3 regions of the Geodermatophilus sp. SYSU D01186 genome follow, and region 3 is predicted to be linked to each of the others. Evidence: riboswitches for the same ligand, from Rfam matches in the RefSeq annotation. Region 3 holds a riboswitch; each other region holds the start of a gene.
What was found. A riboswitch is a leader RNA that binds a small molecule or an ion and turns the genes downstream of it on or off. The one in region 3 is predicted to bind cyclic di-AMP.
Positions count from the first base shown of each region.

Region 1: it holds a riboswitch for cyclic di-AMP, as region 3 does, so the genes downstream of both, ACI784_RS09695 (M23 family metallopeptidase) here and ACI784_RS12225 (LysM peptidoglycan-binding domain-containing protein) in region 3, are expected to answer to the same signal.
Region 2: it holds a riboswitch for cyclic di-AMP, as region 3 does, so the genes downstream of both, ACI784_RS15085 (aggregation-promoting factor C-terminal-like domain-containing protein) here and ACI784_RS12225 (LysM peptidoglycan-binding domain-containing protein) in region 3, are expected to answer to the same signal.

Region 1 is NZ_JBJGYW010000010.1:50,802-56,125, forward strand. It holds gene ACI784_RS09680 (DUF3145 domain-containing protein) at 1-97, opposite strand, end outside; gene ACI784_RS09685 (hypothetical protein) at 471-722, opposite strand; gene ACI784_RS09690 (maleylpyruvate isomerase N-terminal domain-containing protein) at 816-1,709, shown strand; gene ACI784_RS09695 (M23 family metallopeptidase) at 1,778-2,959, opposite strand; cyclic di-AMP (ydaO/yuaA leader) riboswitch at 2,992-3,130, opposite strand; tRNA gene ACI784_RS09700 (tRNA-Ile) at 3,534-3,607, shown strand; gene ACI784_RS09705 (hypothetical protein) at 3,702-4,091, opposite strand; gene ACI784_RS09710 (DUF6325 family protein) at 4,722-5,195, shown strand.
Region 2 is NZ_JBJGYW010000019.1:27,641-32,964, forward strand. It holds gene ACI784_RS15075 (TetR/AcrR family transcriptional regulator) at 44-679, opposite strand; gene ACI784_RS15080 (class I SAM-dependent methyltransferase) at 685-1,323, opposite strand; gene ACI784_RS15085 (aggregation-promoting factor C-terminal-like domain-containing protein) at 1,424-2,275, opposite strand; cyclic di-AMP (ydaO/yuaA leader) riboswitch at 2,503-2,650, opposite strand; gene ACI784_RS15090 (LLM class flavin-dependent oxidoreductase) at 2,846-4,003, shown strand; gene ACI784_RS15095 (FMN reductase) at 4,000-4,620, shown strand; gene ACI784_RS15100 (AmiS/UreI family transporter) at 4,667-5,324, opposite strand, start outside.
Region 3 is NZ_JBJGYW010000014.1:54,468-59,791, forward strand. It holds gene ACI784_RS12210 (hypothetical protein) at 1-317, opposite strand, end outside; gene ACI784_RS12215 (MFS transporter) at 328-1,554, opposite strand; gene ACI784_RS12220 (VOC family protein) at 1,701-2,075, shown strand; cyclic di-AMP (ydaO/yuaA leader) riboswitch at 2,396-2,546, shown strand; gene ACI784_RS12225 (LysM peptidoglycan-binding domain-containing protein) at 2,553-3,785, shown strand; gene ACI784_RS12230 (hypothetical protein) at 3,893-4,195, shown strand; gene ACI784_RS12235 (FAD-binding protein) at 4,234-5,324, shown strand, end outside.

The DNA.
Region 1 (5,324 bases), on a different contig from region 3:
CGCCGATGACGCGTTCGAGCGCCCACTCGACGTGCTGGCAGAGCGCCTTCGGGCACGCGTGCACGAAGACGACACCCTGGGTAGACCGTCGTTGCACGGGGTACCTCCATCGACTCGATCGGTCTCGTCTTCCCCAACGGACGATCGATTCGGTGACAGGCTGTGTTCGGCGGTTGTGGACCAGGGGTCCTGGGAACAGTTTGCACGATGGTCACCCCATCGCGCCAGTGCGGATGAGGCGGATGGGTCACATGTGACGGATGGTCACGAGGGGGACCACTACGCGCTGGTCAGCGGCCATACCACGGTGACGGCGCACCCGTCCACCGTGCGCTCGCCCCCTCCTGCACCTCCTGCTCGAGCCACGGCACGGCCTGCGGAACGGCCGTCAGGAGCCGGCGGGCGGCACCGCGCTGCCCTCACGCAGGGTAGCGGCGAACACCCGTGTGCACCGGCAGGACACCCGGGGTTCACGCACCGAGTGTGGCCTGCAGGTCCTCCCGCGGCACCACCCGCGTCGCCCGGAACGCCGCACCCTCGACCCCCGGTTCGGTCCACTCGACGTCGACCACCTGCCCGGCGCGGAGCGCGTGGCGCGGGCCGTCGACGACCGAGGCGTCCACCCAGCAGTCGCCGGGCAGGTCCGGGGCCTCCACGAGGCCGGCCCTCCGGGCGTCGTCCCAGCGGATCACCGTGCCGCGGGTCGTGCCGCTGCGTGTCATGCCGCCCAGGCTGGCCGGACCGGCCCCGGCGGACAAGACGGCCCCGCACGGCAGAGGCGTACACCGCGGGACTGCCGGGGTAACGGCCGGGCCATGCAGCGATCCCAGGGGATGGCCGACGCGGGGCGTGACGAGGTCGCGGGGCTGGTCCTGCCGGCGTGGGACACCTTCCTCGCCCAGGCGGAGGCGGTGGACCTCGACCGGCCCTCCCGGCTGCCCGGGTGGCGGGCGCACGAGATCTGCGTCCACCTCGGCTGCTGGGACGACCACACGGCGCTGGCCGACCTGGTCGCCTCCGCGCGGGCCGGGGGCGCGGGGACACCGCCGGAGGTCGACGCGACCAACGCCCGGGTCACCGCCGCCCACCGGGACGCGACGCGGGAGGAGGTGCTGGCCGCGCTGCGGCGCAACCGCGACGCCACCGCCCGATACCTCGCCGATGGGCCCGTCGAGCTGGACACCGCACCGGCGGTCGCGGTCGTGGGCACCCTGCCCCTGCTCAGCGTCGTACTGGGCCAGGCGTACGAGCTGGCCGTGCACGGGCTGGACCTCACAGCGTGCGGCGCCCCGCCGGTGCCGGAGCCGGTCCTGCAGGCGGGCCTGGCGGCCCTCGCGGACGTGACCGGCGCCCTGTCCGCGTCCGTCGGCATCACCGGCGGCGCCACCCTGGCGACGCCGGAGGGCGGCTGGGCCTTCGCCGCCGACCCGGCGGGCTGGACCGTGCGGCGGGTGGCCCCGGGAGCACCGCAGGGCACCGCCGTGGAGGCGCCGGCGGACCTGCTGCTCGAGGCGGCCTCCGGTCGGGTCAACCCGGTCGCGGCGCTGGCCCGGCGGCGGCTGCGGGTGCACGAGCTCGGCGGGCTGCTCGCGCTGGCCCCGGTCGTCCAGGTCGCGCCGGGCATCCCCGGCGGGCCGATCCTGCAGCTGGCCGCGCAGACCCTCGGCGGCGTCGGCGGCCTGCTCGGGCGGCTGCGCGGCCGCCGCTGAACGCACGGCGGCCCGCGGCCGCCGGAGCACCGGGGGCCGCGGGCCGTCCGCGTCAGGTCAGGTCGAGGTCAGCACCCGCCACCGAGGGCGATGCCGTGCTGCGCCAGCCAGGGCATCGGGTTGACCCGGTTGGCGTAGAGGCCGCCCTGGTGCACCTCGAAGTGCAGGTGCGGCCCGGTGGACTGGCCACGGTTGCCGACCTCGGCGATCTGCTGGCCCGCGGTCACCACCTGGCCCGCGGTGACGGAGAACTGGTTCACGTGGCCGTAGAGGGTGATCTGACCGTCGGCGTGCTGCACGTACACGGCCAGGCCGAAGCCGCTGGCCGGCCCCGCCTGGAGGACGACGCCGTCCTCCGGCACGTAGATCGGGGTGCCGATGGGGGCGGCGATGTCGATGCCCTGGTGCATCGTGCCCCAGCGGGCGCCGTAGCAGGAGGTGAGCCGGCCGGCGGTCGGCATGCCGGTCGTGCCCTGCGCCCGGGCGTCGAGCCGGGCGTTGAAGGCGGCGGCGGGGTCGGCCGCGCCCTGCGCGGCGAGCAGGCGCTCGCCGGCGGCGCGGTACTGCTCGTCGAGAGCGGCCTTCTGCGCCGCGACGGCGTCGTACTCGGACTGCGCCTCGGCGAGGTGAGCGGTGGCGGCCGCCTCGGCCTCGTCGGCGGCGCGGGCGGCCTCGTCGAGCCGGGTCACCGCGGCCCGGGCGGCCCGGTCGGCCTCCTCGACCCGCTGCTCGACGGCGAGGAAGTCGGTCAGCCGCGCGGCGCGCTGGGCGCCGAGGACGTCCATCGTCGCCGCCTGCTGCAGCAACTCGGTGGGGCTCTCGGCGTCGAGGATGAGCTCGATGTCGCCGTAGCGGTTGTCGGCCCCCATGTAGGCCTCCCGCCCCAGGGTGGCGACGTCCTCCTCGGCGGCGGCGACGTCGGCCTGGGCGGTGGCCAGCTCGGCGGCGGTGGCATCGGCCTCAGCCTGGGCGGTGGCCAGCTCCGCGCGGGCGACGAGAGCGGCGTCGGCGGCGGCCTCGGCCTCGACGGTCATCCGCTGCAGCTTCTCCTCGGCGGCGGTGACCAACTGCTCGATGCGGGCGACCTCGGCGGCCAGGCTCTCCTGCTCGGAGGTGCCGGAGACGGTGGGGGCGGCGAGCGCGGCCGGGGTGCCGGCCAGCAGCCCGCCGACCACGGCGGCGACGACGAGCGCCCGGCGAGGCGCACGCAGCAGCCGGCGGGCCGGCGCTCCGCGCGCAGGCAGGGTCATCAGGTGGTGCAGGGTCGCCAAGGCGACGGTTCTCCCATCCTCGCGACCGCCTACCGAGTTAGCTGACGGGTTCGGGCCGGACGGCGCCCTACCCGCCTGCGTCCCCCTACGCAGGCAGGACTCACCCCAGTGGAACGGTGGGTCCCCGGTCCGTCTCGGCCCCCGGAGGGAGGCGTCGGCGGTTCGGCGGGGCCAGGCCGGTGCCCTCGTGTGTCGAGGAGCGGAACCCGGCGAGGCCGTCGGGAAAACTACCTTGAGTGACCCCCCGCGGTCACGATCGAGTAACACCTCCGGCGCGCCTCGTTGCCCGAAGGAGTGACATCCCGCTACGAGGCGTGAGTACGCGACCCCGGAGAGCTGATCTTCAGGACCGCTCCACCGCTCGCGCGACTCCCGCGGTGACCTGCGAGGACGGCCCGGGCCGCGCGGTGGGCCGCAGGCGGCCGCGGCCACGTCCCGGGCACCGGGCCGCCGCCGCTGAGATGTCGCGCACAGTTCCCCCGAAACCGCCCGGCGGGCTCACCCTCACGGCCCCGTCGGCGGCCGGCCGCCATCTGGCAGGCTGGAGCACACCGGGGCGGTAGCTCAGCCGGTCAGAGCATGGGACTCATAATCCCTGGGTCGTGGGTTCGAGCCCCACCCGCCCCACCGATCGGGCCCGCAGGCCGGGGCCTCGGTCCTGCGGGCCTCGTCCCGGTCCCGGCTCGGCTCCCCCGCGGAGCGACCCGCGATGGCCCAGGTGCTATGCCGTCACGTTCGTCCACACGGTGCCGATGTTCTCCTCCCCACCACCGTGAGTCGTCGCGAGCAGGCAAGCGCTCAGCGAGGTCCCCGACGCGGTGAAGGAGAAGGGCTGGCTCACGTCGCTCTCGGCGCCCAGGTGCACCGCCATGGTGAACGGCCTGGACGTGCCCTCCTCCAGGAGGAAGAGGCCCTCACCTCGGTTCAGCCGGTCTGCTGCGTCCCGTGAGGTCACGGTCGCGTTGCCTGACACCTCTTCCCCCGGCTCGAACGTGGCGACGGTGAGCGTCTTCGGACACGTCGTGGTGACGACAGGCACCGTGCCGGCCAGGGCCGCAGGCGCGAGTACGACCCCGATCACCGTCGATGCCGCGACCGCCGGAACTGCCATGCGACGTCTTCTCACAGCCATCGCCCCTCAGCGTTGTAGCGATCGTCACCCGATGGCCGGCCTCGATCCCCTCTCTCGCTCGCGACGGCACAGCTCGCGGGCGACAGGACGGGGACCGTCCTAGCACCGGTCCGGCACGGCTGTCCAGCTGGCCGTACGCGGCGCGCGCCATCCGTGAACACCCAGGTGGCGGACACACGGACCGCCAGTTCGAGCCGCACCCGCCCCACCGGTCCCCATCCGAGGCGCCGCCATGCTCATGCAGCCCTGAGCCCGTCCGCGACCAGCAGGGTGCCGATGACGAGCAACAGCGTGATCAGCACCGCGTCGGTGCACCTGTCGGTCCGCACCATCACGGCACAGGTCACCTCCATCTACCGCAAGCTCGGCACCTCCTCCCCCAACCAGGCCGTCGACCGCGTCCGCGGCCGGCCCCGGGCAGGCGGCTCGGCGGCCGCCCGGAGCCTCCCCCGCCGGCTGACGGCGAGAGCCGGCGGCGACCCCGGAGTGGCCCGGCCGGGTCCTCGCCGCGGCGGGTCGTCCTCGAGGGGTGAGGACCGGCCGGCCGAACGAGCAGATCCTCCAGTCACCCACCAGGGCCATGCCCCGGCCGACACAGGGAGGTGCGGCGTGACACAACAGGTGACCGCAGAGGCCCGCGAAGCCGTCGACGAGCTCGGACCGGTCGACTGGATCGTCGTCGAGTTCCCCGGGAGCAGGTTCAACGGAGAGATCGCCCCCGCCCTCGCCGAGCTGGTCGACCGCGGCACGGTCCGGGTCCTGGACCTGCTGCTCATCCGGAAGGACGACGACGGGACGCTCGACTTCTTCGAGCTCGGCGACGTCGACGAGTCCGACGTCGGCGCCCTGCGGGCCTACGAGGGCGAGCTCGCGATGCTGCTCAGCGAGCAGGACGTCCTGGCCGTCGCAGCGGCCATCGAGCCGGGGAGCACCGCGGCGCTGCTGGTCTGGGAGAACACCTGGGCGGCCCCGTTCGCCTCGGCCGTCCGGCACGCCGGCGGCCAGCTGGTGGCCAGCGGCCGCATCCCGGTCCAGGCCATGCTCGCCGCGCTCGACGAGGACGACGCGAGACAGGAGGACTGACATGCCACTGGCAGCCAGGAGGATGCGCCGGGCCGCGGTCATCGGCCCCGCCCCGGTCGCCCGCACCGCTGTGACCGTCGGGACCGCCGCGGTCGTCGCCCACGGAGTGGCGCGGCGCACCGACCGCCG
Region 2 (5,324 bases), on a different contig from region 3:
GCCGGTGACCTGCGCCACGGTAGTCGACACGTCGTCGAGGACGTCAACGACGCGTCGGCTCGTCGGTGCCGTAGATGGTGCGCAGCCAGACGGTGAGCAGGACGTCGATGAGCTCGTCCTCCCCCACGGCCGGCTGCTGGCCGGCGAGGGTGCCCTGGATGACCCGCTCGTTCATCCAGTTCAGCGCCGTGGCGAGGTCGCGCGCCGCCGGCCCGCCCGGCGCCGCACCGCGCGCCCGCTCCTCTTCGATCGCCGCGGCGGTCTCGGCGACGAACCCCTCCATGACCTGGGACCACAGCTCCCGCACCTCGGCGCTGGCGGCCAGCAGCTGGGTGGCGGCCGCGGTGAGGGCCCGGTGTGCGCGGAAGGTGTCGCGGACCGCGACCAGCGCCGCGCGCCAGCTCTCCCGCACGTCGTCGGAGGCGGCGGCCAGGGCGGCGGCGCGCAGCTCCCGGGCCTCGGCGACCACGCGGTCCAGCAGCGCCAGGACGACGGCCTCCTTGGAGGCGAAGTAGAAGTAGAAGGTGGGCCGGGAGATGCCGGCACCGCGGGCGAGGTCGTCGACGGAGATCTCCGCCGGCGACCGCTGCGCCAGCAGCGCCTCGGCGGTGGCGAGGATCGCCCGCTCCCGGTCGTCACCGGAGGGACGGCGGGCGCGGCGGCCACGGTCGGGTGCCACGCTGCTCACGGCAGCCGCCAGACCGTCGTCCGCCGCAGGCCCGGACCCTCGGTCTCCGGGATCTCGTAGACCGCGGCGGCGGCCAGCCGGTCGTGCGGCAGGTAGGGCCGCCCCGGATCACCCACGTACACCTCGACCCCGCGGGCGCGGGCACGGTCGAGGAACGGCAGCACCCGTTCGGTCATCTCCCGGTCGTAGCAGACGTCCCCGGCCAGGACGACGTCGATGCCGGGCAGCTCGCGGCCGAGGACGTCACCGATCACGCTCACGCCGTCGATTCCGTTGAGGCCGGCGTTGACGCCGACCGCGGTGCGGCTGAACTCGTCGACGTCACTGGCCAGCACCCACCGGGCACCGGCCAGCCGGGCGGCGAGGGCGACCAGGCCGCTGCCGGCGCCGAGGTCGAGCACCGTCCGTCCAGCGACCACCTCGGGCCGGTCCAGGACGAAGCGGGCCAGCGCCTGGCCGCCCGGCCACGCCGCCGCCCAGAACGGCGGCGCCTCCCCGGCGCCACCGTCCTCGGTCTCCATCGCCTCCCACAGGGCGACGACGTCCTCGGCCACGTGCAGCCGCACCTCCGGGACCGACGACGGCCGCCGGACCTGGGTGTGGGCACGGACGAAACCGGACGGGACGACCCTCACCGCCCGACCGTCCCACACCCGGTCCCGAGACGGCTCGAGGGGCCGCCCCTGTCAGGAGCGGCCCCTCGAACGGGTGCCCGGTGCGGGACCGGGGCGGCGATCAGTACCAGTTGTGGGCCTGCGAGTGCGCCCACGCGCCACAGGGGCTGCCGTACCGGTTCTCGATGTAGATGAGCCCGGCGTCGATCTGGCGGTAGCCGTCGGAGGTCTTCGCGATGCCGGTGCCGGCCCAGGTGGAGTTCAGGAACTGCGGGATGCCGTAGGCGGTGCTGGTGGGGTTCTGCGCGTTGGGGTTCCAGCCGCTCTCCTTGCCCCACAGGTTCTCCAGGCAGCTGAACTGCTGGGCGCTGCCGACCTTGGACATCGCGTACTCCTTGAAGGAGCCGCGGGGAGCCGCGGCGGCCGCGGGCGCCGGGGCGGCGGCAGGAGCGGCAGCGGCCGCGGCCGCGGCCTGCGCAGCGGCAGCGGCCTCACGCTCGGCGGCCTCGCGGGCGGCCTGCTCGGCGGCGGCGGCCTCCGCGGCGGCGCGCTCGGCGGCCTCGCGCTCGGCGGCCTGGCGGTCGAGCTCGGCCTGGTCGGCCGCGGCCTGCGCCTGGGCGGCGCTGGCCTCGGCGGCCTGGCGCTCGCTGCGGGAGGCGGCGAGGTGCTGCAGCGGGGCCAGGTCGGCGGCCTCCGGGGTCGCCGCGGCCGCGGCGTCGGCGGTGATGCCGAGCTGCTCGGCCACGCTGACCGACTCGGTCCGGGTGGCGGTGGCCTCGGCGTCGGGCGCGCCGCTGGCCAGGACGTTGACCACGATCGCGCCGGCCGCGGCGGCGGCCAGGAAGAACGCGGGACGGCGGCCCTTGGCCGGCAGGCCGAAGCCGCGGCGGGAGGTGGTCTGGGGGGTGGCGGCGTCGGCGGCGGGGGTGGTGGCGGCGTCGACGGCGGGGAACTGCACGGTGCGGTCGTTCATCGAGTGGGGTGCTCCGGGGCGCGAGGGCGCCCGCGGGCCTGCCGACTCGTACGGAGGGCAGCCCGGGACGCGAGGGTCTACGGGAGGGGTCCGGCGGCGGTCAGTGACGCGCGCGGCCGGTCAACGGCGAGGCGGGATCAGCGGACCGAGGAAGAGGCGCGAGGTGCGCGTGGCCCGGGATCCCTGCGAGCCGGGAGGGCCCGTGGGCGAGGCATGCGGATGCTCTCCGTTCCTTCCATGGCCGCCTACCGAGTTAGCTGACGGGTTCGGGCGGGAAGGTGCCCTACCTGCTCGAGAGCAGGACTCACCCCAGTGCTTCGATGGGTCCCCGGCTCACGTCCGCGGGAGGCGGACACGACTCGGCGGCGTCCGGCCAGGCTCCCCGGATGGGGAAGCACGACCGACCGGACCCACTCACCGTACGGGCCGTTATCGTCCTGTGACAATCCCGTGGGCCCCATCCGTCACGTGACCCTCGTCGCGGGAGAGTTCTCGGCGGATCCGGAATACGCCCGGGGCGGCGCTGTTGCACGCAGCAGTAGTTGCGCTCTCAACCACTTGGAGCACGAGATGCAGTTCGGGATCTTCTCGGTCAGCGACCTCACGACCGACCCCACGACCGGCCGCACGCCCAGCGAGGCGGAGCGGATCCAGGCGGTCGTGGCCATCGCGAAGAAGGCCGAGGAGGTCGGGCTCGACGTCTTCGCCCTCGGCGAGCACCACAACCCGCCGTTCTTCTCGTCCTCCCCCACCACCACGCTGGCCTACATCGCCGCGCAGACCCCGACGCTGCAGCTGTCGACGGCGACCACGCTGATCACCACCAACGACCCGGTGAAGATCGCCGAGGACTACGCGATGCTGCAGCACCTGGCCGGCGGCCGCGTGGACCTGATGATGGGCCGCGGCAACACCGGCCCGGTCTACCCCTGGTTCGGCAAGGACATCCGTGACGGCATCCCGCTGGCCGTGGAGAACTACGCGCTGCTGCGCAAGCTGTGGGACACCGACGTCGTCAACTGGTCGGGGCAGTACCGCACCCCGCTGCAGGGCTTCACCTCGACCCCGCGGCCGCTGGACGGCGTCGCGCCGTTCGTGTGGCACGGCTCCATCCGCTCGCCGCAGATCGCCGAGCAGGCCGCCTACTACGGCGACGGCTTCTTCCACAACCACATCTTCTGGCCGCCGCAGCACACCCAGCGGATGGTCGAGTTCTACCGCCAGCGCTACGAGCACCACGGCCACGGCTCGGCCGACCAGGCGATCGTCGGCCTCGGCGGGCAGGTCTTCATGCGCAGGAACAGCCAGGACGCCGTCCGGGAGTTCCGGCCCTACTTCGACAACGCCCCGGTCTACGGGCACGGCCCGTCGCTGGAGGACTTCAGCCGTGAGACGCCGCTGACCGTCGGCTCCCCGCAGCAGGTCGTCGAGCGCACCCTCGGCTTCCGGGACTACGTCGGCGACTACCAGCGGCAGCTGTTCCTCATCGACCACGCCGGCCTGCCGCTGAAGACGGTGCTGGAGCAGCTGGACATCCTCGGCGAGGAGGTCGTGCCCGTCCTGCGCCGCGAGTTCGCCGCGCTGAAGCCCGCGCACGTGCCCGACGCCCCGACCCACGCCTCCCGGGTCGCCGCCCGCGGCGGGGCGAAGGACGCGACCGTCCACGCGGCCGCCGACAGTGTCACGGGGCAGGCGCGCGAGGAGGCCGAGGAGGTGGAGGTCCGATGAGCACCCGCACCCTCGCCGTCGTCAGCGCCGGGCTGTCGACCCCGTCGTCCACCCGGCTGCTGGCCGACCGGCTCACCGCCGCCACCGTCGACGCCCTCCGGGCGCGCGGTGAGGACGCCACGGTCGAGGTGGTGGAGCTGCGCACCCACGCCCGCGACCTGGCCGACCACCTGGTCACCGGGTTCGCGAACGAGTCGCTGCAGGCGGCGATCGACACCGTCGTCGGCGCCGACGGGCTGATCGCGGTGACGCCGGTGTTCTCGGGCTCCTACAGCGGCCTGTTCAAGACGTTCTTCGACGTCATCGACAAGGAGTCGCTGACCGGGAAGCCGGTGCTGCTGGGGGCCACCGCCGGCACCGCGCGGCACTCGCTGGTCATCGAGCACGCGCTGCGCCCGCTGTTCGCCTACCTGCGCGCGATCGCCGTCCCGACCGGCGTCTTCGCCGCCCCGGAGGACTGGGGCGGCGGCGAGGGCGTCGACCGCGCGCTGGCCGCCCGGGTCGAGCGCGCCGCCGGCGAGCTGGCCGACCTCGTGGCCGGCCGGCCGGCGTCGGCCCGCCCGGCCGACCCGTTCGCCGACTTCACGCCGTTCGACGAACTGCTCCGCGACAGCTGACCGCGGACGACGGCGCCGGGAGACCTCCCGGCGCCGTCGGGTCGGGTCAGGTGGTGCCGCGGGTGTCCGTCCGCCGGTCGGCGCCGCGCTCGGTGGTCTGCCGTGCGACGGGCACGCCCTCCGGTGCGGCCGGCGCCCCTGACGGGACCGGCGCCGCCGGCGGCACGGCCGGCTCCGGCCGTCCCCGCAGCCGCGAGTACGGCAGCACGAGGCTGGCCAGCAGGACGACGGCCAGGATGACCGCCCACACGCCGCTGTACTGCGTCCAGGAGCCGGTGAGCAGCAGGAAGGCCGGCAGGGCCGCGGTCAGCACGCCGGCGACGATGGCGATCGCGCCGGTGTAGCGGGTGTAGTCCTCGCGCTTGAGCCCGAGGACCAGCCAGAACAGCCCCCAGAGCACGGCCCAGTAGAGCCAGATGACGCCGAACCCCGGGTCCCGCGGCTCGAAGTAGAAGAAGTTCAGGCCCGCGTACACCACCGCGCACACGGCGACGAAGGCGGAGAACCAGCCCAGCCCGGTGCCGTCGAGGTTCCCCAGCAGGTTGATCCCGACGTACAGATAGGTGAAGCCGAACAGGTAGATGCCGCCCGCGAACAGGATCGCGGCCTGGTCCCCACCGGCGGTCAGGATCAGGTAGGTGGGCGTGAACACCTGCAGCGCGCCCACGAACAGGTTCAGCGGTGCCGCGGCGCGGGGGTCCACC
Region 3 (5,324 bases):
CCGGCCACCCGCACCGGCACGCCCACCACGGCGCGCACCGCGCGGCTCCCGAGCCGCAGCAGGTCGGCGTACTCGGCCGGCCGCGGCCCGCCGGCGGTCGCGGGCCGCCCGGCGGCCGGGCCGGGAGCCGGTGGGTCCTCGGCCGGCGGCGGGGTCGCCGGCACGATCAGGTCGACCGCCGTGCGGCGGCGCGGCCCCCGCAACGACTCGAACGACGGGATCGCCGGCGCGTCCGGCGACTCCTCCTCGGCGGTTCCCGGCCCCTGCAGCCCGGGAACCGAGCCTCTGGACTCGTCCCCCGGCGACCTGGTCGGCATGGCCCCGACCCTAACCGCGTCCCTCCGACGCCGTCGGCCGGTTCCCGGACGGCTCCGGGCGAGCGGGCCGGCGGGCCAGGACCAGGACCGCGACGGCGGCGGGGAGGACCGGCAGCGCCAGCAGCAGCAGCGCACCGGGCCGCTCGCCGCCGGCCGCGGTCACCGTCCCGGCGAGCAGCGGGGCCAGCAGTCCGGCGCAGCCCCACGCGGTGAACACCCGGCCGTAGACGGTGGGGAACGCGCGGGGACCGACCCGGTCCGCCGTCGCCGCGGGGACCAGCGCGGACACCGCCCCGTAGGCCAGCCCGACGGCGGCCGAGGCGGGCAGCACGGTGGCGGGCGCGGCCGACGTGGCCAGTCCGGCGACGGCGGCGGCGGTGACGGCCAGCGCGGTCGCCAGCGCCGGCAGGCGTCCCACGACGTCCGACCACCACCCGGCGGACAGCCGGCCGGCGAGGTTGCCGGCCGCGAGGAGCGAGACGGCCACGCCGGTGGCCCCCGGGCCGAGGCCACGGGCGGCCGCCAGCGGCGCGGCGGTGGCGAAGAGGACGAGTCCGGGAGCCGCGCCGCCGGCGAAGAGCACCCACAGCGCGACGAGCGCCCCGCCCGGGACCGGCTCCGCCCCGCGCGCCCGGCCGCTCCGGGGCACCCGGTCCGCCGGGGCCAGGACGGCGGCGAGCGCGAGCAGCACGGCCGTCGTCCCGGCCAGGACGGCGAGGCACGTGCGCCACCCCGCGGCGGGCAGCGCCGCCGGCGCCACGAGCCCGAGCAGCACCGGCCCGGCCGCGTAGGCCCCCACCACCACGCCGCTGGCGGTGCCGCGCCGCCGCTCGGGGACGCGGGCGGCCAGCGACACGGCGACGCCGTAGCCCAGCCCGTTGGCCGCCCCGAACAGCAGCCCGACGCCCAGCCACGGCAGCTCCGGCCGCTGCGCCGCGGCGGTCAGCCCCAGCCCGGTGCCGGCCAGGACGGCGGCGGCGGCCAGCAGCGCCCGCGGCCCGTACCGCCGCAGGCCGCGGCCCACCCCCAGCAGGCCGACGGTGAAGACCACGACCGCGGCCGCGAACACCCCGGGCCCGCTGCCGGGCGCCGCGCCGGTGTCGGCGCCCACCTGCGGCGCCACCAGGCTCCAGGCGAACAGCGTCCCCACCGCGAGGTCCGCGAGGACGCCGGCGGTGACCAGGCGGAGCGTCAGGGCAGGCCCGGAGGGTCCGTCGTCGGCTGGGGGTCTGGCCACGGTCCTCCCGGGATGACCTCGAGGCACGAGGCGGCCAGGATGGGCCACCCGGCGCCCCGGCAGCCACCCCCGTCGACGGCGCAGGGACGACTCCCGGTGGAGGCGCCGGCGTGCTTGGCTCCCGGCACGGTCCCCGAGGAGGCCCGATGCCCGTCCAGCTGAACCACACCATCGTCGCGGCCCACGACCGGGACGAGTCGGCGCGCTTCCTGACCGACGTCCTCGGCCTCGCGCCGCCGACCACCTACGGCCCGTTCGCCGTCGTCACCCTGGCCAACGGCGTCTCGCTGGACTTCATGGCGGAGGACCCGGTCATCCCGCGGCACTACGCGTTCCTGGTCACCGAGGAGGAGTTCGACCAGATCCTCGGCCGGATCCGCGCCCGCGGCCTCGAGCACTGGGCCGACCCGTTCGCGTCCCGGCCGGGTGAGATCAACACCAACGACGGCGGCCGCGGCGTCTACTGGCCCGACCCGAACGGCCACGTGCTCGAGGCGATCACCCGCCCGTACGGCGGCTGAGGCACCGCCCGGACACTCGCGGCCGCGCGTCTCGCGGCGCGGCGCACCGCCGGTCGGACGCGCGCTGCGCCGGTCCCGCGGAGCCGGCGGTGCACGAGCACACCGGCAACCAGGCCCCCCCCCCCCGATCCCCGGCGACACGCCAGGGCGGCCGTGAGTGACCTCACCGACCCCACCCGCACCTCGCGGCGCGACCAGCGACTTCCCCGCACGGCCCCTCGCTTGTGACCGGCGTTACGGCGACAGTCCACATCACGGGTCGTAGCGTTTTGGCTGCGTTCAGCTAAGAGAACGTGGCACCGGTCCGCCAAACCCTGCCCACCGGCTGCCAACCAGATCCCTCAGGGCAGGGGTGGGGGACCCAACGTTCCCGGCGCGTCCGACGCGCCTCGGGGTGAAGCCGCGCACCGCGGCCGGGCACCGATCGCCCGAACCCGACAGCTCACCTCGCCGGCGGTGATCGGAGACCACACACCCATGGCAAAGCACCGCGCGCCTCGTTACGTCCGCACCAAGAAGGCGCTCTCGAAGGCCCCCGTCGCAGCCGGCGCCACCGTCGTCGGGATGGGCATCCTCAGCACCCCGGCCAACGCCGCCACCACCCACGACTGGACCGGCGTGGCCCAGTGCGAGTCCGGTGGCGACTGGGCCATCAACACCGGCAACGGCTACTACGGCGGCCTGCAGTTCAGCCCGTCGACCTGGGCCGCGTACGGCGGCACCGACTTCGCGCCCCGGGCGGACCTCGCCACCCCCGCCCAGCAGGTCGAGATCGCCGAGCACGTGCTCGCCGGCCAGGGCATCGGCGCCTGGCCGGCCTGCGGCAAGCTGCTGACCGACGGCACCACCGCCGCCGCCACGGCTCCCGCGGCTCCCGCGGCTCCCGCCGCCGCGCCCGCCGCGGCGCCCGCCCCGGAGGGTCCGGCCGCCGACACCGCCGCGCCGTCCGCCGACCACACCGTCCGGCGCGGCGACACCGTGGCCGAGATCGCCGCCGCCCACGGGGAGTCATGGCGGTCGCTCTACGAGCGCAACATCGCGGTCATCGGCGCCGACCCGAACCTGATCTTCCCGGGTCAGGTGCTGCTGACCAGCGGGGCGGCGGCGGCCGCTCCGGCGGCGGCGGCCGCTCCGGCGGTGGCTGCTCCGGCGGCGGCTGCCCCGGCGGCGGCTGCCCCGGCGGCGGCTGCCCCCGTGGACGCCGCGCCGGTGGACGCCGCGCCGGCCAACGTGGCCGCGCCGGCTTCCGCTCCCGACGTGGATCCCGCCCCCGTCGTCACGCCGGAGCCGGCCGCGGCGCCCGCGCCGGAGGTCACCCCGCTGCCCGAGGTCGAGCCGACCCCGGCCGCCGCGGTGATCAGCAACAGCGCCGGCGCCGTCCAGCCCAGCGCGCAGGCCGCCGCCGACGCGCTGGTCACCAACGTGCCCGGCGTCGCCGGCATCACCATCGGCGGGACCCGCGCCAGCGCCGCCGACCCGCACGGCCACCCGTCCGGCCTCGCGCTGGACTACATGGTCGGCTCCGACGCCGCGCTCGGCGACGCGATCGTGGCCTACCACGTCGCCCACTGGGACGAGCTCGGCGTGGAGTACGTGATCTGGCAGCAGCGGATCCTGACCTCGCCGACCGGCGCCTGGAAGGCGATGGCCGACCGTGGCGGCGCGACGGCCAACCACATGGACCACCCGCACGTGAACTACCGGGCCTGACGACCGGCCCGCACCGGGGTTCCCTCCAGCGGCCCCCACCCGATCCCGGGTGGGGGGCCGCTGCCGTCGCGGCTGCCGCACCCGGTCGTCGTCGGCAGACTGGGAGCGTGACTCCCCCGCCGTCCGACGACCCGGCCGCGCGCGGCGTCGTCCGCCTGTTCAACACCGCCGGCGGGCGCACCCTGTGCCTGGCCGGGGACGTCGACGAGGCGGCCGTCGCCGCCTTCCTGCGCCGCTACGGCCGCGAGCCGGTCCGGGTCGAGGTGATCGACGCCGGCTCGGTGACCGGCCTGTCCGCACCCGCCCTGGAGCTGCTCCTCGACCACCTCGACGCCGCCGAGCGGGCCGGGCGGGCGGTGACCGTACGCCGCTCGCCGCCGGTGGACCGGGCCCTCGCCGCCGCCCGCTGACGGCCCCTCGGGACGGCGGACGTGGGTAGCGTTCCGCCGTGACCGTCGAGACCAACTGGGCCGGCAACCACACCTACCGGGCGCAGCGGCTGCACCGGCCGACGACCCTCGAGCAGGTGCAGGAGATCGTCGCCGCCGCCCCGCGCATCCGGGTGCTCGGCTCGCGGCACTCCTTCACCGGCATCGCCGACTCCGCGGAGCTCCTCTCGCTGGAGGCCGTGCACGCCGCGGGCTCCCCGCTCGCCGGGATCGACGTCGACCTGGCCGCCGGCACGGTCACGCTCGGCGGCGGCGTCCGGTACGGCGAACTCGCCGACGTGCTGCGCGACGCCGGTGCCGCGCTGCACAACACGGCGTCCCTCCCGCACATCTCCGTGGCCGGGGCGGTCGCCACGGCCACCCACGGCTCCGGCGTGACCAACGGCAACCTGGCCACCGCCGTCGCGGCGCTGGAGCTGGTCACCTCCGACGGCGAGCTCGTCCGCGCCGCCCGCGGCGACGCGGACTTCGACGGGATGGTGGTCGGGCTCGGCGCCCTCGGCGCGGTCACCGCCCTCACCCTCGACGTCGAGCCCGCGTTCGAGGTGGAGCAGCGGGTGTTCGAGGGGCTGTCGTGGGGCGCCCTCGCCGAGCACTTCGACGAGGTCGTCGCGTCCGGCTACAGCGTCAGCCTCTTCACCCTGTGGGGCGAGGACGTCGAGATGGTGTGGGTCAAGTCCCGCACCGATGGGACCCCTGCCCCCGAGGGCGACCTCTTCGGCGCCGTCCCGGCCACCGTCGACCGCAACCCGGTCCCCGGCCTGGACCCCACCCCGTGCACCCCGCAGCTCGGCCGGCGCGGGCTCTGGTCGGACCGCCTGCCGCACTTCCGCATGGGCTTCACCCCGAGCGTCGGCGACGAGATCCAGTCGGAGTACCTGCTCCCCGTCCGCTGGGCCCTCGACGCGATCACCGCGATCCGCGGCCTCGGGGCGCGCCTCCGGCCACTGCTGCTCACCTGCGAGATCCGCACCGTCGCTGCCGACCGGTTGTGGCTGAGCGGCTCGTACGGCGGGGACGCCGTCGCGTTCCACTTCACCTGGCGGCGGGACCCGGCCGGCGTCGACGCCGTGGTGGCCGACCTCGAGCG